Regions from separate parts of the Arthrobacter sp. PTI12 genome, predicted to be linked through region 3. Evidence: riboswitches for the same ligand, from Rfam matches in the RefSeq annotation. Region 3 holds a riboswitch; each other region holds the start of a gene.

Region 1 (5,530 bases), 480 kb from region 3:
TCCGCAAGGCCGCAGCGGCCATTGCCGAGCTGGAGCCCGACGAACTCGCACAACGCGCCCGCGACGGCCGGCTCAAGCGGATGAAGGGCATCGGAGCGCGCTCCCATGAGGTCATCACCCAAGCGCTCAACGGTGAAGTGCCGGCCTATCTCGCCGACCTCCGCGAGCGCTCGAAAGAAGCCCTGGTCAGCGGCGGCTCGGAGCTGAGGGCCCTCCTCCGCGGTGACCTGCACAGTCACAGCGACTGGTCCGACGGCGGGAGTCCCATCCCGCTCATGGTCGACGCCGCGCGTGCGCTCAATCATGAATACCTGGCGCTCACGGACCACTCCCCCACCCTGAAGATCGCGAACGGCCTGAGCGCGGAGCGCCTCACGGAGCAACTCCAGATCGTGGACCAGATCAACAACGACGACGGCGGCAACGGCTTCCGCCTTTTGAAGGGCATCGAGGTGGACATCCTTGAAGACGGAACACTGGATCAGTCGCCGGAGATGCTCGATGAGCTGGACATCGTTGTCGCCAGTGTCCACTCCAAGCTGCGCTCCGACCGCCGCACCATGACCGCACGCATGCTGGGCGGCATTCGCGATCCCCATACCAACGTCCTTGGCCACTGCACGGGCCGTCTTGTCCAGGGTTCCCGCGGCCAGCGTCCACAGTCCGAGTTCGACGCCCGGAAGGTGTTCACCGCCTGTGCCGAGAACAACGTAGCGGTGGAGATCAATTCACGTCCCGAGCGGCAGGATCCGCCGGATGACCTGATCCAGCTGGCACTCGAAGCCGGATGTCTCTTCAGCATCGACAGCGACGCGCACGCCCCCGGTCAGCTGGATTTCCTCCAGTACGGGGCGGAGCGCGCCGAAACGAACGGCGTGCCGGCGGACCGCATCATTACGACGTGGCCGCTGGACAAGCTGCTCGCCTGGGCGCGCTCCTGAGAGCTTCCCAAGCTCCTTAGGCGTCCAGGAATTCCTTGGCTGCCCTGAAACCGGCTTCAAGGTCCGCCAGAATGTCATCAATGTGTTCAATACCCACTGAGAGCCGCACCAGCCCGGGGTTAACGCCGGCAATGACCTGCTGCTCCGGCGATAGCTGGCTATGGGTGGTCGACGCCGGGTGGATCACCAGCGAGCGCACGTCGCCGAGGTTCGCCACATGCGAGTGCAGGTCAAGGGCATCGACGAAGCGCTTCCCGGCCTCCGCACCGCCGGCCAGGTTGAAGGACACGATGGCGCCGATTCCCTTCGGGCCGTACGTGCGTCCGCGCTCATACCAGGGGCTTGAGGGCAGCCCGGCATAGGCAACCGACTCGACATCCTCACGCGCTTCCAGCCACTGAGCCACTTCGACAGCGTTGGAGACGTGCCGCTCCATCCGCAGGCTCAGGGTTTCCAGGCCCTGGGCGATCAGGAACGCGTTGAACGGGGATACCGCCGAGCCGAGGTCCCGCAGCAACTGGACCCGGGCCTTGAGGATGTAGGACAGGTTGGCCCCGAGGGCACCATCCGCACCCAGATCCCGTGCGTACACCAGACCGTTGTATGTCGGGTCCGGCGTATTGAAGCCCGGGAAACGGTTGGGATCCTTGCCGAAATCAAACTTTCCCGAGTCAACGATGACGCCGGCGATCGCCGTACCGTGGCCGCCCAGGTACTTGGTGGCCGAATGGACAACAATGTCCGCGCCCCACTCCAGGGGCCGGATGAGGTAAGGGGTGGCAAGGGTGTTGTCCACGATCAGCGGCACACCGGCGTCGTGCGCAGTCCGGGACACGCCCTCAATGTCGAGTACGTCCTGCCGCGGGTTGGAGACGACCTCCGCAAAGAACAGCTTGGTGTTGGGCTGCACAGCGTCCCGCCACTGGTCCAGATTGTCCGGATCCGCCACGAAGGTGACCGAAATGCCGAACTTCTTCAGCGTATGGGCAAGCAGGTTGTAGGTTCCGCCGTACAGGCTGGGACTGGCAACTACGTGATCGCCGGCCTCTGCGACATTCAGGATCGCAAAGGTCTCCGCCGCTTGACCTGAGCTGAGCAGCAGCGCGCCCAACCCGCCTTCGAGGCTGGCGATCCGCTGCTCGACAGCATCCTGCGTGGGGTTGCCGATCCGGGTGTAGATGGGAGCCAGTTCGGCAAGGGCAAATCGGTTGGCGGCGCTTTCGGCACTGGGAAAGACGAAAGACGAGGTCTGGTAGATCGGCAGGGCGCGGGCTCCCGTGGCGCTGTCGGGTTCCTGGCCGGCGTGGATCTGGCGGGTTTCGAAAGACCATTGGTTGGACATTCAAGGCTCCTTTGGCATGGGCCCGGCATGGTGGGAGCACCGCGGGCCGCGCTTGCCGTCCGGCTGGTGCCGGGCGGCCAGGTCTTCACCCGGAGCACCCCACCGCAGCTGGAGGGTTGCTGGCCAGCAAGCCGGGGCTTGGTGCTGGCACTCATGACCACGGCCAGTGTAGGCACAGGAGTATCACGCCGCACGAAGATGACGTTCCATGTAATCCACCCGTTGAGTTGCAGAAGTTTTTGTCGCCTAGTTGCAGGTAAAAGTGTTTCCAGGCCGCAACTAGGCGACAAAAACGTCAGGGGAGGGTGAGGAGTGCGTACTTCTCCATCGCTTGGCGTGGTGCGTCCGCGTCAATTTCTCCCCGCTTCGCGAGGAGCTGAAGAGTGCGTACGACGACGGAGGCTGGGTCGATCTTGAAGTACCGCCTGGCTGCGGCGCGTGTGTCGGAAAAGCCGAACCCGTCCGCTCCGAGTGTGGCGAAGTCCTGCGGCAGGAACTGGCGGATTTGATCCGGAACAGCCTTCATGTAGTCGGTGACGGCCACGATCGGTCCGGGTGCGTCCCCAAGCTGCTGGGTGACGAAGGGAACGCGGGCCTCTGCATCGGGGTTGAGGAAGGCCTCCTCCTCGGCGGCGAGTGCGTCACGCCGCAGCTCCGTCCACGAAGTCACCGACCACACATCGGCCGAAACACCCCAGTGGTCTGCCAGGAGTTCCTGCGCCTCGAGCGCCCACGGGACGGCCACGCCGGAGGCGAGGATCTGCGCCTTCGGCCGGCCGCCGTCATCGTTGCCGGGCTTCAGCCTGTACACGCCGCGCACCACGGCGTCGGCATCCAACCCGGCGGGAAGCGGCGGCTGGATGATCGGCTCGTTGTAGACGGTCAGGTAGTACATGACGTTTCGATCGTCGGAATTCGCGCCGTACATGCGCTCCAGTCCTGCACGCATGATGATGCCGAGTTCATACCCGTAGGCCGGGTCGTAGGTGATGACGGCGGGGTTGGTGGAGGCAAGGATGGGTGAGTGTCCGTCGGCGTGTTGGAGGCCTTCGCCGGTGAGGGTGGTGCGGCCTGCGGTGGCGCCGATGATGAACCCGCGGGTCATCTGGTCTCCTGCTGCCCAGAAGGAATCTCCCGTGCGCTGGAATCCGAACATTGAGTAGAACACGTAGATCGGAATCAGCGGCTCACCGTGGGTTGCATAGGCGGTACCCGCAGCCGTGAAGGCAGCCACCGCACCGGCCTCATTGATCCCCGGATGCAGGATCTGGCCTTGAATCGATTCCTTGTACGCGAGAACCAACTCCCGGTCAACGGAGAGGTAGTTCTGGCCGTCCGGGTTGTAGATCTTCGCTGTCGGGAAAAAGGCGTCCATGCCGAAGGTTCTGGACTCATCCGGAACAATGGGGACAATCCGGGACCCCAGCCCTTTCTCCCGCATGAGATCTTTCAGGAGGCGGACGAAAGCCATCGTTGTGGCGGCCTGCTGCTTCCCCGAGCCGCGGTTCGCAACCTCGTACGCCTTGTCCCCCGGCAGCTCCAGTGCCGCCGCCTCGGTACGGCGTTCAGGAACAAATCCGCCCAGGGCACGGCGCCGGTCCAGGAGGTATTTGATTTCGGGGGAGTCGGGTCCGGGGTGGTAGTAGGGCGCGTTGTAGAGGTCGGCTTCGAGTGCTTCGTCGGGGATGGGGATGCGCAGGTGGTCGCGGAAGTCCTTGAGGTCCTGAAGGGTGAGTTTCTTCATCTGGTGGGTCGCGTTACGGCCCTCGAAGTGTGAACCCAACCCGTATCCCTTGACCGTTTTGGCCAGAATCACGGTCGGTTTGCCCTTGAACTCGGTGGCGGCCTTGTACGCCGCGTACACCTTCCGGTAATCATGGCCGCCGCGCTTGAGTCCCCACACCTGCGCATCATCCATATCCGCCACGAGGTCCTTCGTGGCCGGGGTCTTCCCGAAGAAGTGATCGCGCACAAACCCACCGGATTCCGCCTTGTAGGTCTGGTAATCCCCGTCAGCGGTCTCATTCATGATCTTCACCAGATCCCCGGTGGTGTCCCTGGCAAGCAGGTCATCCCACTCCCGGCCCCACACCACCTTGATCACGTTCCACCCCGCACCGCGGAAGAACGCCTCGAGTTCCTGCATGATCTTCCCGTTACCACGCACCGGCCCGTCCAGGCGCTGCAGGTTGCAGTTGATCACAAAGTTCAGGTTGTCCAGATTCTCATTGGCCGCCAACTGCAACAACCCACGCGATTCGGGCTCATCCATCTCCCCATCCCCCAGGAACGCCCACACCTGCTGATCACTGGTGTCTTTCAACCCGCGGTTCTGCAGATACCGGTTGGACTGCGCCTGATAGATCGCGTTCATCGGCCCGATCCCCATCGACACCGTCGGGAACTCCCAGAACTCCGGCATCAACCTGGGGTGCGGATACGAGGACAACGCATGACCGGCCTTGGACTTCTCCTGCCGGAACCCGTCCAGATCCTCCTCGGTCAGCCGGCCCTCCAGGAACGCCCGCGCATACATCCCCGGCGACGCGTGGCCCTGAAAGAACACCTGATCCCCACCCGAGGGGTGGTCCTTACCCTTGAAGAAATGATTGAACCCCACCTCATACAGGGTCGCCGCACCCGCATACGTGGAAATATGGCCGCCCACACCGATCTCCGGACGCTGCGCCCGATGCACCATCACCGCAGCATTCCACCGCATCCACGCCCGGTACTTCCGCTCGATCTCCTCATCCCCAGGGAACTCAGGCTCCTCATCGACCGGAATCGAGTTCACATAATCAGTAGTCACAACACTGGGAAGACCCACCGACCGGCCACCAGCACGCGCCAGCAAACGCCCCAAAACATCACGGGCACGATCAGAACCACGCTGATCAATCAACTGATCAAAGGACTCAATCCACTCAGCCGTCTCCTCAGGATCCGAATCCCCACCAACACCCGAACCCACAATCCCCTGATCAGCAACCATGCCAAACCCTCTTTCGCTGCGCGGAACCTGCCCGCTCGATTCACTGCCTGACCGGCATCGCACCCTTGCAATGCGGCAGATGGCCTTTGTCCCTCCGGGCCCATTCCAACCCGCGCTTTCGCGATATGGAACTATTATTCCATTACTATAGGGCGAATGCCTGCCAAGATGGGAATGCCAACCAGAAAGGGCACCGGAACGTCATGAATGAACTGCCGATTGAGTCTCCACGCATTGCCGTCATCACCGGTG
Region 2 (5,530 bases), 880 kb from region 3:
AACCATGCCTGCGCGAGCGCCAGCCGCAGCCCCGAGATGACCGAGGGGACAACGGCGGGCAGCTGCACCGTAGTGAACAGCCTCAGATCGTTCAGGCCGAACGCCCTTCCTGCCTCGACCAGGTTCTTGTCCACGTGCTGCAACGCCATGGCAACAGTGGTGAACACCGGGAAGAAAGCGCCGATGGAGATGAGAATGACTTTCGAATCCTCGCCGATCCCCACCCAGAGCATCAACAGGGGAACCCACGCCAGTGACGGCACGGCGCGGATGGCGCCGATGGTCGGCGAGAACAGGGTGTCCACCCATCGGGACAGGCCGACAAACGCTCCGACCACGAGACCGGCGATCGCGCCGATCAGAAAGCCGATGACCACGCGTTGGGTCGAAATTGCAATGTGGATGCGAAGTTCCCCGCGCTGGATCAGATCGACGGCGGCGTCAAAGACAGCGGTTGGCGCCGGCAAGGTGACCGGACTGATCAAACCGACGACGGCGGCCAGTTGCCAGGCCGCCAACAGCGCCAGCGGCACAATCAGTCCCAGTCCGAGCTTGGCGACTGCCTTGCCTCGCGGCTTGCGGCGGGTGAGGGCATTGCCCTGCCTGCCGTCGTCGTCGTTTTGATTTGTCCCGTTCGGGGAGTTCGTCCCCTTCGGCGAGAGAACCGAAGCAGGGCCGGTGCCGACGCCGCCGGGCACGATGCTGTTACCGGTGAGGTAAGGGTTGCTCATTACTCTCCAATGGCGGACGGGTCGGCGTTGGTTGCGTAGGTGTCATCAAGAAGGGTGGAGAGGGCTTCGTCAATGTTTTCCTGGCTTGCGACGTCACCGGATTCGACGAACATCGGGCCGACTACCTCGAGCACGTCCAGCTGGGCCCGACCGGGGGTGCCGTTGACGTCGAGGTTGGACCGTTCGGTGATGACCTTGGTGGCCACGGATTCTTCAATGCCCGCAACCTCAGCGAGGATCGCTGCGGTTTCCTCCGGGTTCTCCTGAGCCCACTGGCGTGCCTTCTCATAGGCGTTGACCACGGCCTGGGCGAGCTCAGGGCTTTCCTCCAGGAAGGACTCGGTGGCATTGAGGAAGCCGTAGGTGTTGAAGTCCACGTTGCGGTAGAACAGCTCGGCGCCGTCTTCTTCGGCTGCGGCCATGATCGGGTCGAGGCCGGACCAGGCGTCCACCGAGCCGGTGTTGAGGGCGGCCCAGCCATCGGCGTGCTGGATGTTCTGGATTGTCACTTCGCTCGGATCAACGTTGTGCTCGGCCAGTGACTGGAGCAGGAAGAAGTAGGGGTCGGTGCCCTTGGTGGCGGCGATGGACTTGCCGCGAAGGTCTTCCGCCGATTCGATACCGGTTTCCGCCGTTGTCACCAGTGCGGACCATTCGGGCTGGGAGTAGATGTCGATGGTCTTGATGGGGGAGCCGTTGGCGCGTGCCATCAGCGCTGCCGAACCGGCCGTCGAGGCGACGTCGGCCTCGCCGGAGCGGAGCAGTTCGTTGGCCTTATTCGAACCGGCGGACTGGACCCATTTGACCGTTACGCCCTCATCTTCCAACTCGGCCTCGAGCCAGCCCTGGTCCTTGATGATGAGGCTCAGCGGGTTGTAGGTGGCGAAGTCCACCGTGAGTTCTCCGCCGGTCGCGGCTGCGGCTTCGCCGACTGAGCCGTCGGCGTTTTCCCCGGCAACGCAGCCGCTAAGGGCGAGGGCGGCGATTGCGGCGGTGGCGGCGAACTGAAAACGTGCGGTGCTCTTCATGGTGATCCTTTTCGGAGAGTGCGTGGGACGGGTGTAGGGGGCTTGTTCTTGGGGGTGTCGGCGCAACATGGCGGCACGGTGGGCGCCGCACGCGCTGGGATACGGCGCTGCGAACTGGCCGCAGGCGCGCGGTTAGTGCTGGTGGCTGTCGACGCCGAGGCTGCTCAGCAGCGAACTGCGTAGCGCGGCAAGTTCGGCTGAGCCGCGGTCGCGCGGACGGTCGCCCGGAACCTCCAGCACGCGGCTGATGGTTGCACCCTGGACGTCAGGCTCCTTCGCGAGAACGATCACCCGGTCGGCGAGCTGCAGCGCTTCGTCAACATCATGGGTGACCAGCAGGACCGTGGTCGGGGTGGTTTGGTGGATACGCAGCAGGAGGTCCTGCATCTTCAGCCGCGTCAGGGCATCGAGTGCGCCGAAGGGTTCGTCGAGGAGCAGGACGCCCGGGTTGCGTGCCAGTGCACGTGCCAGCGATGCCCGCTGTGCCATGCCTCCGGACACTTCGCGGGGCCGGTGGCCGGCGAACCCGTCGAGTTCCACGAGGCCCAAAAGCTCCTCCACCTTCGCCTTGCCCGCGGCGGAACTGGTTTCCCTGGGCAGGCCGATAGCAATGTTCTCGCGCAGCGAGAGCCAGGGGAGGAGTCGGGGTTCCTGGAACGCGACGGCGCAGCGGGGATCGATCCCGTCCACTGCTGTGCTGTCGATGAGTACCGCACCGCTGGTGGGAGCGTCCAGTCCTGCCGCGGCTCGCAGGAGGGTTGATTTCCCGCAACCGCTGGCGCCCACAATGGCGAGAACCTCGCCTGCTTCAACGTCCAGGGTCACGTCGCGAAGCACCACGTGCTGCTCGCTTCCGCTCCCGAAACTTCGGGTCAACGAAGAGAAAGTCAGCGGCAGTGTCTGGTTGCCATCAGTGGAAATGGCCTGGGTACGGTGCGCTCGAAGAACGGTGCTCATGTATAACTCCATCGCTCCTGGCAGTAGCACCCGTTCTCCTGCAAGCAGGTAAGGGTTGCTGCGGCGTCAACGATCCAGGTCTCTCGGCCGCTCGGGATGGTGGAATTCCACTAAACGCTTTTGCAAGGGTCCGGCGCAATATGTGTCGTAACAAAGGAACGCTTCAGCCGGACATCGGCAGCGTGAGAGGGTCATCTACATGATTGAAATTCTGAACGCGAGCGAGTTGGCCAGGGCAAAGGAAGCGGGTGCGCTGGTCGCCAACATTCTGCAGACGGTGAAGAGCCGCAGCACGGTCGGGACAAACCTGCTGGAGATCAACCAGTGGACCAAAGAGATGATCGCTGAGGCAGGCGGGGTGTCCTGCTACGTCGACTACGAGCCGCCGTTTGGGCGCGGCCCGTTCGGCGCCTATATCTGCACGTCCGTCAACGATGCCGTGCTCCACGGTCTGCCGCATGACTACTCGCTTGCCGACGGCGACCTGCTCTCCCTGGACCTCGCCGTCTCCCAGCGCGGAATCGTCGCAGACTCCGCCATCAGCTTCATCGTTGGCGAGTCAAAGCCGGCGGAGAGCGTCGCGATGATTGATGCCACCGAACGTGCATTGACTGCCGGGATTGCCGCAGCCAGACCAGGCGCGCGCATCGGCGACATCTCCGCTGCCATTGGTTCAGTCCTCAGCGCCGCGGGATATCCGATCAACACGGAATTCGGCGGTCACGGCGTCGGGTCGACAATGCACCAGGATCCCCACGTGGCAAACACCGGACGGCCCGGCAGGGGATACGTGCTGCGCCCGGGGCTTTTGCTGGCGCTGGAGCCATGGGTCATGGCGGATACCGCTGAACTGGCAGTCGACGCCGACGGGTGGACACTCCGCAGCGCTACGGGCTGCCGGACCGCGCACAGTGAGCACACCATCGCGATCACCGACGATGGCGCGGAGATCCTGACCCTGCGACAAGAGACCTAGCCAAGCAGCCAGTCCACCGCGCGCTTCATCAGTTCGTGGTGTTCCGGTGAGGAGTACGACGCCGCGTCGTGCCCGAGCGCGTCATAGAAGCTTCGTGCCGGTCCAGTTTCAACCTGTCGCTCCAGCGACCACACCAGTGGGTGCAAGTGCCCCTCGTGTTCGTGGCGGGCGTGAACGACGACGTCCGGTGAGGTGCGCAGCCAGCTGTAGCGTTCGTCGGCGAGAGTGAAGTCGGGAATACCGACGGGGAAGGAGCCCTCGAGCAGGATGGTTGCCGCGCCGTACTCCGGGTGCATGGACACGTCGCGTACCCAGCGTCCGCCGAGCGCCGCTTCCCAGGACTCGGAATCGACAAAACTCGTGGCGCTCGAGTGCAGGGCGAGCAGCGGACGGCCGCCGGCTTCCCAGGCGTCCAGGCCATCACGGGCGGCATCTGTACCGGGGGAAGTGCCGCCGTCCCGCGGGAGGCCGACATTCACCACCAGCAGATCCGGCCAGGCAGCAGAGTCACGGAAGCTACCGAGGGTGGTGTCGACGTCGTCGGCTGTTTCTACGGTGAGTCCGTGACCGCGGAGCAGGTCCGCGATGGCCGCGGAAGTTTCCGCGAACGGGTGCCAGGGGTCCGCGTACCGGCCGGTGCCGCTGAGGATGAGTGCCGTTGTCATGGGACCCATTCTGCCCATAAACGGCGTTCTCGACCCGGGTCACATGTCAGGATGGCACGGTGACGCTGTCGGAACTTGTTGATCGAATAGAGCGCATATCGGCGCGTGAGGCCGGCGTCGTGGTTGTTGGGATTGTCGGCGCGCCGGGAGTCGGCAAGACAACCTTGGCGGAGCAGTTGATGGCTTCACTGAACCAGAACAAACCCGACCCGGATCAGCAGCGCTTCGCCCATGTTCCTTTGGACGGGTTCCATCTGTCCGATCAGGAGCTGGCGCGCCTGGGTCTTCTGGAACGCAAGGGCGCACCCGAGACGTTCGACGAGCATGGCTATGCTGCTCTGTTGAAGCGGCTTCGTGGACGGCGGGATTCTGTAGTGTATGCCCCAGGTTTCGAGCGCACCATCGAGCAGCCCATTGCCGGCGTGATCCCTGTGTATCCGTCGGTGCGCACCATTCTCACGGAGGGCAATTACCTGCTGCTCGATCGCCCGGGCTGGCGGCAGGCCCAGGCTCAGTGCACTGAGGTCTGGTACTGCGAGCAGGATGAGAACCTGCGGCTGGACCGGCTGATCCAGCGGCACATCCTGTTCGGAAAGAGTCCGGCTGCGGCGGCGGAGTGGGTAGAGCGGGTGGATGAACCGAACGCGCGGTTGATCGAGGCGACGAAGAACCGGGCGGATCTGGTGATTCGGGTCGAGTAGCCGGTCGGGTTCGAACGCAAAGGTGCCGGGGATGCGCAGGATCGTGGGGACGTCACCACGTTCCTGCGCATCTCCGGCACCTTTGCTGCCTCAAGGCTGCTCCACGCTTGACCACCTATCGTTTCTCGATATATTCTCCTTGTTAATCAATCGAAGGAGAATCCCGATGGGAAAGTTGGCCGTCCTCGCATTGCAGGTCGTCATCGCGATGGTCATTGCGGGCTCGTTGTTCATCCAGCTCTGGATGGTCCCGCTGATCTCCGCTGATCTTGAGCAGTCGGGCGTGCCCACTGGGCTGCGCATCACGTTCAACGCGATCGTCGTCTTCGGCATCCTGACGGTTCAAGTGAGCGCCGTCTGCTTGTGGAAGTTGCTCACCATGGTCCGCAGCGGCACGGTCTTCTCCGATGGAGCATTCCGGTATGTCGACATCATCTTCGGGGCCATCGCCGCTGCGTCGGTCCTGGTGTTC
Region 3 (5,530 bases):
ACCCGGGAAGATCCCGTTGTAGCCGAGGATGCGTGTCTTCAGTCCCGGAACAAGGGAGGCCGTCGCAGCCTTCTGGGTCACGTTGTAGAAGTTCTGCGGTTTCCCGTCCAACGGGTTGATTCCCGTCTTGTACGGCGCCAGGAACGGCGGACGGGTGAACGCGAGCTGATAGGGCTTGAGCTTTGAGCCGTCCAGGACCGGCGCGGACTTCGCGCTGATGGAGGCCAGGGGAGCGGTGAGGGTCGCGGCGGCCAGAGCACCGAAGCCGCCCATCGCCAGGAAATTGCGCCTGCTGACAGACATGGGAACATCCCTTCCAAAGGTGTTTCTTTTGGTGGGACGCGCATCGGGGTGCGTTGAAAACGCCCGCCCAGACTACGTACTCGATGTGTGCCTCAGCAGCAAGATTGCTCCTGCCTTCTTGGGGAAACCTTGGACGATCGTTTGGGTTACGGGGTGAGGCTACCCAGACATCAGGAAGTGAGTGCCTTGCCCAGATCAGTCTGCAGGTCGCTTACGTCTTCAAGGCCCACCGAGAGCCGGATGACGCCGTCGGTCAAGCCGATTGCGGCACGCCCTCCTGGACCCATGGCGCGGTGTGTGGTGGTAGCAGGGTGGGTGATCAGCGTCTTTGAATCGCCCAGGTTATTGGAGATATCGATGACTTTCAGGGCATCGAGCAGCGCAAAGGCGCGCTCCTTCGCCTTTCCCTCGGGTGCATCCAGTTCAAAGGTCACCACCGTGCCGCCGGCTGTCATCTGGGCGGCAGCGAGATCAAACTGCGGGTGCGATTCGAGCAACGGGTAACGGACCCAGTTCACAGCCGGTTGGGCTTCAAGCCAGCGGGCGAGGGTCAGCGCCGAGGACGAGGAGTGGTTCACCCGCAGGGAAAGGGTTTCCAGTCCCTTGAGGAGGGTCCAGGCATTGAATGACGACAGCGCGGGCCCGGTGTGCCGCATGAGTGTCTTCACCGGACCCTCGATGAACTCCCTGCGGCCGAGGATCGCGCCGCCCAGCACCCGGCCCTGCCCGTCGATGTGTTTGGTGCCGGAATAGACGACGACGTCGGCACCCAGTTCCGTACACCGCTGCAGCAGCGGTGTGGCGAAGACATTGTCGACGACGACCTGCGCACCGGCCGCGTGGCCGAGCTCAACGACCGCCCGGATATCGACGATCTCCTGCATCGGATTGGACGGCGACTCGAAGAAGACCGCCGTGGTGGGAATGCTCAGTGCTTCCTGCCACTGGCCGAGGTCCCAGCCGTCCACGAAGACAGTCTCCACACCCCAGCGCGGCAGAATCTCGTTGAGGATGACGAAGCACGAGCCGAAGAGGCTGCGTGAGGCAACAACGCGGTCGCCCGAGGCCAGGAGGGCACCGAGCGCGGTGAAGACGGCAGACATGCCGCTGGCTGTGGCGAAGCACGCCTCCGCACCCTCGAGCAGGCGAAGCCGCTCCTGGAACATGGCGACAGTCGGGTTGCCGTACCGGGAGTATACAAAGCGGTCGACGTCCCCGGTGAAGGCTGCCTCCGCCGCCGCAGCAGAGGAATACACAAAGCCCGAGTTCAGGAAGAGCGCCTCGGACGTCTCCTCGAAGTTGGACCGTGCCAGCCCCCCGCGTACCGCGAGGGTATCGGGTGACCAGGCAGCGCCGTCGTCATCCGGGCGTTGGATTCGGGGGTAGCCGCCGTTCCCCGCGATGGGCTCACGGCTGGCCGCCGGAGAGAACGACGACGGCGCGGGCTCACTTACTGGCGTGTGCTCATTCACGGGCGTCGCCACGGTCCGTTGCCGAACGGGCAGCGCCGGTCCGTTCTGTGATCGCGGTCTGTCCTGTGGTCGTTGCGTGATCTGTCGTATCCGTGCTCTCTGGGGCTTCTTCTGCATGCACTGTGGTGGCGAGGCCGCTGGAGCGCCAGCCGCCGTCGGCCTCAAATCCGTGCAGCACGTTGTAGGCAGTGTGACCGGCGGCGGTGGCATTCTGTGCTGCTGCCACAGAACGGACGCCGGAACGGCACAGGAAAAGCAGTTCGCGGCCCTTGAGCCCGTTCAGCTGGTTGAGGAAGGAGACGTTACGGCTGCCGTCGGAGCGCGTCCACTCGAGGAAGAGGGGGACGGTCCCGGCGTCGGTGAGGTCGGGAACGCCGACGCTCCGCCATTCCTCGACAGTGCGGACATCCACCAGCACGGCGCCCTTGCTGACGCGTTCCACCGCATCACGTGCGGTGATGTTGCCGGCATAGCCGTTGCCGGGCCGGGAATTCGCCGGGGGATGGGGGTTGGAATGCAGTGCCATTGTGTCTCCTCACGCTGTGCACGCTGGTGATCATGGGATGTGATCGTTGTGCCGAGTAGTCACCTGAGGCACCCCGCCGTGAAAGAGGGTTGCCGTCCAGCAAGTCAGGGCTTGGCGCTGGCACTCGTTACTCCGGAATGAACGTAGCACCGGCGGCGCCATGCCTGCCATGCCGGGCCGTAACGTGCGGTAACGCCCGTGGTACTCGGGCCAAAGGCGCCGGGGCGTGGCAGGTCCGAGCCAAAGGCGCCGGGGCGTGGCAGGTCCGAGCCAAAAGCGCCGATGCGTGGCAGGCCTGAGCCAAAAGTGCCGATGCGTGGCAGGTTCGTGGGGATGTCCCCACGATCCTGCGAATTCCCGGCACTTTTGCGGGTGGGGCAGGAGACGGACGAGTGGGCCAGGGAACGGGCGGTCGGGCTGGGGGACGGGCGCTCGGGCTAGGAAACGGACGCTACGAGACCGCTCAACTCCGCGGTCAACTCCGGTGAAACCGTCACCGGCTTTCCGTCGATGGACTCGACCTCGGCGAGCCGACGGACGCTCGAAATCAGCCAAACGCCGTCAGACGCGAACAGGTCTTCCGGCACGAGCGGTCCGTAACCCAATTCCCAACCTGCCTCGCGCGCCGCCGCAAACAGTGCGCCCTGCGAGGTGCCGGGGAGGATCCCGCTCTCAAGCTGAGGCGTGATGAGGTGCTTGACGCCGTCGATGACCCGCGCAATCAGGACCGTCGAGGTCGGGCCTTCGAGGACCTTGCCGTCAGACGAGGTGAAGATGACATCGTCGGCGCCGTGCGAGCGGGCGTAGCGGACCGCCGCCATGTTCACCGCGTAGGAAAGGGTCTTCGCGCCCATCAGCAGCCACGGAGCACGCTGGGCAACCGTGCTGTCATAGCCGCGGTCAAGCAGGAGGACCGACAGCCGCTGGCCGCGCAACCCGACCGGTACGGCGGACACCTGGACCCACGCGGTGGCTCCCGCCTCTGGTTCGCCCCGGGTGGCGACGACCTTGACCACGAGTTCGCCGTCGTCGTCGGCTGCCGCCAGCGCGGTGGTGATGGCGCGTTCCCACACGTCCGACGACGGAATCTTCAGTTCCAGCGCATCGGCGGACGTCGCCAGCCGGGCGAGGTGGGCCTGCAGCTTCCGGGGAGCGCCGTTGACCGCGAGCATTGTTTCGAAGATGCCGTCACCCCGCGTGATCCCGGTGTCGGTAACCATCAGCTGCGGCTGTGCTGCGTCAGCTATGCGGCCGTCGGGACGGGCGGGGTCGAGGAACACCAGAACAGTCATGCGATCAGCATAGTGACCGGGCAGGTCAGGAGCTCGTGTCGTTGTCCTCGTTCAGCCCGCGCTGGGCAAAGTCTGCTTCATCGGAAGCTTCCGCAGGGAGGGGATCGGCAGCGTCCGGAACCTGGTCCGGTGCGTAGTCGATGAGACCGGCGTCGACCCGTTCCTGCTCCGTTGCGGCCGCCAGGGCATCGTCATCGAGGCGTTCAGGCTGCCCCGCATGGCCCTGATGGATGCGCTTGGGAAGGAACTCGTTATCGGGCTCCGGAACGTCGTTCAGGTTGGGCGTGTTTTCATCGTTGGAGCTAGTCATGACCGTTCTCCTTCGTTGCACTTTCCTCGGGCGTCCCATGCTTCCACAGACGCCAAGTGGACGAAAGGCCCGCTCAGCGAACCGCTCGATCGCAGCGTCAGCTGGGGAAGCTCGAACCAAGCGCAGACAGCACCCCGAACGCCTTCGTCCGGACCTCGTCCCACTCCTCGGCGGGGTCGGAATCCGCAGTGATCGCGCCGCCCACTCCGAGTGTGAGGCGGGTGCCGCCGTCGTCGTCCTCCAGCACGAGAGTGCGGATGACGACGGCGAGATCCGCCGCCCCATCGAGGGAAAAGTAGCCGGCGGCGCCGGCGTAGACGCCGCGGGGTGCTTCCTCGAGCCGGTCCAGGATAGCCATGGTGCTGATCTTCGGCGCACCCGTCATTGAGCCGGCGGGAAATGCGGCCGCAACGGCTTCGGCACGGGAGGAACCGGGCCGGAGCCGGGCGTCGATGGTGCTCACCATCTGGTGAACGGTTGCATAGGTCTCGATGTCGCACAACCGGGTCACCGTCACGGTGCCGGGGACTGCAAGGTGGGAGAGGTCATTGCGGAGCAGGTCCACAATCATGATGTTCTCTGCCCGGTCCTTCGTGCTGGTGCGCAGATCCTCCTGGAGGGCGGCGTCTTGGGCTGGGTCCGGGGAGCGGCGCCGGGTTCCTTTGATTGGTTCGGCCCGCATTCCGCCGGTGGAGTCCAGCCGCAGGAATCGTTCGGGCGAGGTGCTCGCGACGGCGAAGCCCGGGAAGGTGAAGTAGTGCGCAAACGGGGCAGGATTGGCGCCTCGCAGGGCGAGGTAGATGCCGAATGGGTCGACGGGCGTTTCCTCGCGTGAGGTCAGGGCCGTCGTCAGGCACACCTCATACGAGTTGCCGTCCGTGATTTCCGCCTTGGCCGCACGGATTTTCTCCAGGTAGGGCTCGCGTGTGTCCCGCGCAGTGAAGCGGGGTGCACTCAGTGGGCGCGGTGCACCCACCGGACTTGTCACCGCCGGAGCAGCGCCCCCGGAAAGCATGACGGCGCGGGCACGTTCCAGCCACGCATCGGCGTCGGCGTCGCGGGAGCCGTCGCTCAAGGTCAGCAGGTAGGTGCGCTGTTCCCGGTGGTCAAGGACGACGGCACGCCCCGCGAAGAGCAGCGAAGCATCCGGAACCGAACTGGAACCGTGCGCAGGAGCGGAACCACCGGTTTCACGCTTCAGCTCGTAGCCAAGGTAGCCCAGCCAGCCGAGTGCGAACGGCCCCGGATAGTCCTCCGGCGACCGGACCGCGCGGCGACCCCACACGCCGTCGAGCCAGCGGAAAAATGGACCGGCAATCCGGGCAGTAACCGGGCCGCTGCTGACCATGGTGACGCCGGAGGTGTGCTGCGCAACCTGCCCGAACCGGCCGCCGTCGTCAGCCAGGATGGAGAAGCGGCTGCGGCCCTGCGGGTCCTGGGCCGCGGAGCTGTCCAGCCAGGCAGCGGCCTCAGCTCCGCCATACAGGGTGGAGAAAACGCCTGCGGCGTCCGGACACCCTGCGACGCTCTCAACCTGCAGCGTAAGACCCCGCCGTGCGGCACGCTCCATGGACATGAGCGATTCACACTGCGGCAGTCCGGCCAAGGCACGACGAAGCTGGTCCGG
Region 4 (5,530 bases), 1.5 Mb from region 3:
ACCTCGTTCCGCAGGGGTGGAAAGCGGACGACTACGTTCAGACCGTCACCGGACCCATGCTCAGCGCCGTCCGGCCCTACGTGCAGTGGGCTGACGTATTTTGCGAAACGGGCGCGTTCACACCGGACCAGAGCCGTGAAGTGCTTCGCGCATGCCGGGACGCGGGTCTGGGACTTCGGGTGCACGGGAACCAGCTCGGCCCGGGGGAGGGCGTGCGGATCGCTGTGGAGGAGGCAGCGGCCAGCGTCGACCACGTGAACCATTTGGCGCTGTCGGACATCGAGGCCCTCGCAGGTTCCTGGTCCGGCTGGGAGGGTGATCCGGACAGCCGGGGCACGGTGGCAACCTGCCTGCCCGCGTGCGATCTGTCCACCCGCCAACCCCTCGCGCCCGCCCGGCAGCTGCTGGATGCCGGAGTACCCGTCGCGCTTGCCTCCAACTGCAATCCGGGGACGTCCTACACCTCGTCCATGGCGTTCTGCGTAGCTACGGCGGTGCTGCAGATGGGACTGACGGTTGCCGAAGCTGTCCGCGCGGCAACCTACGGCGGTGCGCTTGCCCTCCACCGCGAACAAACAACCGACGACGGCGGCCGGCTGGCCGTTGGGTCGCTCGCTGTCGGACACCGCGCGGACCTGCAACTGCTGGACGCACCGTCCGCAACCCACCTGGCTTACCGTCCGGGGATGCAGCTGACCCATGCGGTGTGGCGCGCCGGGCAGCGCCTCCGTTGAGTTTTTGTCGCCTAGTTGCTGTTTCACGACGCTCAGAACAGCAGATAGGCGACAAAAACCTCCCGGGGAACCGTTTTTGTACGCTTTGGCAAGCACCGAAGCGTACGGCACCATGAAGGCATGCCAACCGCCAAAACCAGCCAGCCGTCGTCGTTATCCCCGACCGCCCGCCGGAAGAGGATCAAAGCGGAAATCCTGATTATCCTTGGTCTGTCCCTCGGCCAGGCCGGGGTTTACGCGGTGGTGGAGTTGATCGACAAGCTGACCCGTGCGCCGCTGGCTGCGCAGACCACCAGGCTCAATCCGGTTCTGGACAACCGGCAGTACTTCGATCTCACCTACCAGCTGCTGGGAATCTTCTTTGCGCTGGTTCCCGTGGTGCTTGTGCTGTTCCTGCTCACCCAGCCGGGGAAGTCGGCCTTCCGCCGGATTGGCTTCACCTTCAGCAAACCGAAGGTCGACTTCGGTCTGGGAGTGGGGCTGGCCGCGGTGATCGGGGTGGGAACGCTCGGGGTGTACGCCGCGGGCCGGGCACTGGGGCTTACCACTGCGATCATCCCGACGGCGCTCGACACCTACTGGTGGACGCTGCCTGTGCTGGTGCTCTCGGCGATCCGTCACGCGGTGCTCGAAGAGGTCATTGTGGTGGGCTACCTCTTTGAGCGGCTCCGGGAACTGGGCTGGTCAGTCCCGGTGATTATTGTGACTTCGGCGCTCCTGCGAGGGAGCTATCACCTGTACCAGGGGATCGGCCCGTTCATCGGGAACGTGATCATGGGGCTGATCTTCGGCTACGCCTACACGCGCACCAAGCGGGTGATGCCCCTGGTGATAGCGCATGCGCTGCTGGACATTGCAGGCTTTGTCGGCTTCGCGCTCTTCGGCCCGGCTATCGGCATCGGAAGCTAACCCCCGGCCACGCGGCCTGGGGAACCAGCGTCCGAAAGAACCAATTAGATCCGGACCGCACCCTTCGGGGTTTCGAACGCTACCGACATGATGCCGGGCGTGCCGTTGGGGGCGATCCACTCGACGTCGACGTCGTCCAACGGGTGGGTGACGGGCGTTCCGAGCCACTCTGTGACGCGCTCTGCCGACCCGGCGATGGTGAGCGCGCTGAGGCGCACGGACGCGGTGCGCGCCTGGGATGGGTGGAGGGACTCCGTGCCTTCATCCCAGCGGATCATGTAGGGGACCTGAGGGTCAGCGATGAGGCCCTTGATGCCGATCTGCTGCCAGGTCAGCTCCTGCCCGTCCGGGAATTTGCGGTTACCGGGGACGGCGCTGCGGCCAAGGCGGTCCTCGAACGGGGCGAGGTCATCAACGGCTACGCACCAGCCCATCCAGCCGCCGCCGGCCTCGGACCGTGCCCGCACCGCCCGGCCAAATGGAGCCTTGTCCGAGGCTGGGTGGTCAAGGACCTCGACTACCTCGAGGTACTGGCCGTTGACCAACGGAAAAATCATGTTGCGGGTACCGAACCGCGGGTGGATTCCACCCTTGACGAATTCAACTCCGAGGGCGTCGGAAATCCGTTCCGCAGTAGCAGTCAGTCCGTCAGGTTCGCAGGCATAAGACACATGATCCAGGCGCATGGCCCCATTTTGGCACTTTGTGATGGAGGCCTCGACTAAGGGTTACCTAAGTCACACCGCGGGCGACAATGTTCCAAGCAAAACCCAAGGTCAGAGCCGGATAGTTGCTTCACACAGGAAGCCCGGTTCCGAGACCGCCGGAGTTTCCTGCCAGGGACGCCCACTGGGTGTCCCCCTTGAGTGGGGCCGACCGTTTTCCCATAGACGCCGAACGGCCCCACTCAAGCATCCTCTGCCGCACGCGCGCCTTTCACGGCTACTACGCCAGTCGGCTTCATTTCACGGCGAGTCACACAAGTTGCCCTCACCCGCGCTGGTCAGGTTTCCTAATACGAGGTAACGAGTGACAGTGCGGCAGGTTCCACCCGCCATCAGCCCCGGCTTGCTGTCCGGCAACCCTCCCTCGCGGCGGGGTGCCCCGGGTGAAGACCAGGCCCTGCATGCAGTGCAGGAGCAAGCGCGATTCAGTGAGGCGGCAGGGTTTTGACAGGCATCACCACAGCGGTTCCGCAGCCGGAAGCGGGGCTGGTTGACGGCGTCGTCGTGCAACGGTTCCGGATTGGCCCGTTGGCGCTGGAAACAGGCGGCCATTTGCCCGATGTCGTCCTCGCCTACGAGACCTGGGGCACGCTCAATGCCGATGCCTCCAATGCGGTGCTGATCGAGCACGCACTCACCGGCAGCTCACATGTAGCGCGGGGCGAGTCCTCCGAGGATGGCTGGTGGGACGGGTTGGTGGGTCCGGGCAGAACCATCGACACGAACCGCTACTTCGTGGTGTCCATCAATATGCTGGGCGGCTGTTACGGATCCACGGGGCCGGCGTCGCTTGATCCGGAGGGCAAGCCGTGGGGTTCGCGTTTCCCCTTCGTCACCATCCGCGATTCCGTGCGTGCCGAGGCACTGCTCGCAGACCTGCTGGGCATCTCCTCCTGGCACTCCGTGCTGGGTGGGTCAATGGGAGGCGCGAGGGCTCTTGAGTGGGCTGTCACCTATCCCGGGCGGGTGCAACGGTGCGCCGTCATCGCGTGCGGAGCAGCGAGCACCGCGGAGCAGATCGCCTTCGCGCAGGCCCAGGTGCAGGCCATTCGCCTCGACCCGCGGTTCACCGGCGGCGACTACTACGGAAGCGCCGGTCCCGAGGATGGGTTGGGCCTTGCCCGGCGCATCGCGCACATCACCTACCGTTCGGAGGCGGAACTCGTACACCGGTTCGGTCGGGCAGCGCAGGGTATGGAAGAGCCTTTTGGGTCGTCGGCGCCGGGCGGGCGCGGCCGCTACCAGGTGGAGAGCTACCTGGACCATCAGGCGGAAAAGCTGGTCCGGCGGTTTGACGCCAACAGCTACGTCATCCTCACTGAAGCGCTCATGAGCCACGACGTTGCCCGTGACCGGGGGAGCCTCAGCACTGCACTCGCAGCTGCCTCGGCAGAGTTCTTCGTCGCGGCGGTGGATTCGGATCGCCTCTACTGGCCTCGCCAGTCCGTTGAACTGGCGTCCGCATTGCCCGGGAACGTTGCCGTCCACACCATTGAATCTCCCATCGGCCACGATGCCTTCCTCACCGAGATTGCGCAGCTTGAGCCCGCGCTGGCAGCAGCGTTCTATAGCAACACCGACGACGGCGATGTCAAGGAGAGCGCCTCAGCGCTGCGGTTGCGCGCGGGCTGAGACGCAGCCTGCCGCAGCACGCCGCCGGCACAGTTCAACATGCCACTATGGAGCTATGACGAATTTTTCCTCGACTGACGGTTCTGCTGCGCCCTCCTCCGCCTCCTCCTCCGCCTCCGCCTCCGCCCCCGAGACCGGGCCGCCCGGGACCGGCCCGGCCTCGACCGCACCGACTGTCGTCTGGTCGAAGCCCGAAGACGAGCGCTCCGGCTCGCCGCTCCTGGTGCTGCTGCACGGACACATGGCCAACGAGGAAGACCTCATGGGTATCCTCGACTTCCTGCCCGACGAGTTCACCGTGGCATCCGTACGTGCACCGGTCGCCCTGGGAGCAGGTTTCACCTGGTTCCCGCTGATGCAGGACGCCGCCTATTCGGTCGACAAGGTCACCGCCGCCGTCCAGGACGTCATTGACTGGGTCGACTCCATCAAGCAGTCGCACTCGAGCGTCACCCTGCTCGGCTTCTCGATGGGCATGGCAGTGGCAAGCTCCATGCTGCGTGCCCGGCCCGCAGACTACGCGGCCGTCGTCGGGCTCTCAGGGTTTGTTGTGCCGACCGACGGCAGCACGTTCTTCAACGACAGCGCGCTTGTTGCGAAGCCAGTGCCGTTCTTCTGGGGCCGGGATCAGGAAGACCCGGTCATTCCCGCCGATCGAATCGAGTTCACCCACGGCTGGCTGAACCGCCACACCAAGCTCACCAAGGTGCTCTACGCGGGCATGTACCACAGCATCAACGCACAGGAACTGGGACATGTGCGGGAATTTCTGCAGATGGTGGTGCCCGGCGTCAGCCGGACACCACTGTCACGGTAACGCCGTTACGGTGGCGGGTTAGACTCCCGAATGTGAAGAAAGAAACGCTCTGGGACGCAGGAAAACGCGCGGACCCCAACAGGTCAGCCGCCTACATCCAGCGTTTTGAACAGCTGATATCCGAGGGTGCGGACTTACACGGGGAAGCCCGGTGCGTCGACGCAATGGCTCCCCGAAATGCGCGTATTCTCGACGCCGGCTGCGGGCAAGGCCGGGTTGGCGGGGAACTGGCGCTGCGTGGCCATTCCGTGGTGGGAGTTGACGCGGACGCCCAGTTGGTCGAAGCGGCGAGGGCAGCACACCCAGGGACTGTGTGGCTGGTGGGAGACTTGACAGAGCTGGATCTGCCGGCCCGCGGAGTGGCCAAGTCCTTTGACGTGATTGTCTGTGCAGGAAACGTCCTCGCCTTCCTTGCTCCGGGCACGGCGCCACAGGTTCTTGCACGCCTGCATCGCCACCTGGCGCGCGGTGGACGCCTGATCGTCGGGTTCGGCGCCGGGCGCGGCTACACCTTCGACCAGTTTTTCACTGACGTCGCCGGCGCCGGCTTCTCCGTCTCCTTGCGCCTGGCCACGTGGGATCTTCAGGCCTGGACGCCAACATCGGACTTTCTCGTTGCGGTGTGCGAAGCCGAAGCCCGCGATGCCTGCGTTATCCCTGCACCACTGTCACGGTAACGCCGTTCACCGTCACGGAATCACCGGGATGAATCT

The links. Region 3 has a riboswitch for S-adenosylmethionine ahead of AC1MBU_RS15165 (rhodanese-like domain-containing protein). Riboswitches for the same ligand answer to the same signal wherever they lie in the genome.
Region 1: it holds a riboswitch for S-adenosylmethionine, as region 3 does, so the genes downstream of both, AC1MBU_RS01540 (bifunctional o-acetylhomoserine/o-acetylserine sulfhydrylase) here and AC1MBU_RS15165 (rhodanese-like domain-containing protein) in region 3, are expected to answer to the same signal.
Region 2: it holds a riboswitch for S-adenosylmethionine, as region 3 does, so the genes downstream of both, AC1MBU_RS03520 (ABC transporter ATP-binding protein) here and AC1MBU_RS15165 (rhodanese-like domain-containing protein) in region 3, are expected to answer to the same signal.
Region 4: it holds a riboswitch for S-adenosylmethionine, as region 3 does, so the genes downstream of both, metX (homoserine O-acetyltransferase MetX) here and AC1MBU_RS15165 (rhodanese-like domain-containing protein) in region 3, are expected to answer to the same signal.

What each region holds. Positions count from the first base shown of each region.
Region 1 covers NZ_CM155256.1:311,471-317,000, forward strand. The annotation lists gene AC1MBU_RS01535 (PHP domain-containing protein) at 1-941, shown strand, start outside; gene AC1MBU_RS01540 (bifunctional o-acetylhomoserine/o-acetylserine sulfhydrylase) at 958-2,283, opposite strand; SAM riboswitch class IV at 2,327-2,442, opposite strand; gene aceE (pyruvate dehydrogenase (acetyl-transferring), homodimeric type) at 2,579-5,278, opposite strand; gene AC1MBU_RS01550 (SDR family oxidoreductase) at 5,482-5,530, shown strand, end outside.
Region 2 covers NZ_CM155256.1:709,347-714,876, forward strand. The annotation lists gene AC1MBU_RS03510 (ABC transporter permease) at 1-731, opposite strand, end outside; gene AC1MBU_RS03515 (aliphatic sulfonate ABC transporter substrate-binding protein) at 731-1,759, opposite strand; gene AC1MBU_RS03520 (ABC transporter ATP-binding protein) at 1,892-2,716, opposite strand; SAM riboswitch class I at 2,722-2,819, opposite strand; gene map (type I methionyl aminopeptidase) at 2,916-3,692, shown strand; gene AC1MBU_RS03530 (ThuA domain-containing protein) at 3,689-4,357, opposite strand; gene AC1MBU_RS03535 (nucleoside/nucleotide kinase family protein) at 4,417-5,058, shown strand; gene AC1MBU_RS03540 (DUF2975 domain-containing protein) at 5,225-5,530, shown strand, end outside.
Region 3 covers NZ_CM155256.1:3,174,888-3,180,417, reverse strand. The annotation lists gene AC1MBU_RS15175 (multicopper oxidase family protein) at 1-303, opposite strand, end outside; gene AC1MBU_RS15170 (O-succinylhomoserine sulfhydrylase) at 474-1,679, opposite strand; gene AC1MBU_RS15165 (rhodanese-like domain-containing protein) at 1,768-2,301, opposite strand; SAM riboswitch class IV at 2,308-2,433, opposite strand; gene AC1MBU_RS15160 (aminodeoxychorismate lyase) at 2,739-3,593, opposite strand; gene AC1MBU_RS15155 (hypothetical protein) at 3,619-3,903, opposite strand; gene pabB (aminodeoxychorismate synthase component I) at 4,001-5,530, opposite strand, start outside.
Region 4 covers NZ_CM155256.1:1,626,035-1,631,564, forward strand. The annotation lists gene hutI (imidazolonepropionase) at 1-734, shown strand, start outside; gene AC1MBU_RS07905 (CPBP family intramembrane glutamic endopeptidase) at 855-1,643, shown strand; gene AC1MBU_RS07910 (VOC family protein) at 1,688-2,329, opposite strand; SAM riboswitch class IV at 2,665-2,795, shown strand; gene metX (homoserine O-acetyltransferase MetX) at 2,813-4,000, shown strand; gene AC1MBU_RS07920 (alpha/beta hydrolase) at 4,056-4,817, shown strand; gene AC1MBU_RS07925 (class I SAM-dependent methyltransferase) at 4,850-5,494, shown strand; gene AC1MBU_RS07930 (RNA-binding S4 domain-containing protein) at 5,469-5,530, opposite strand, start outside.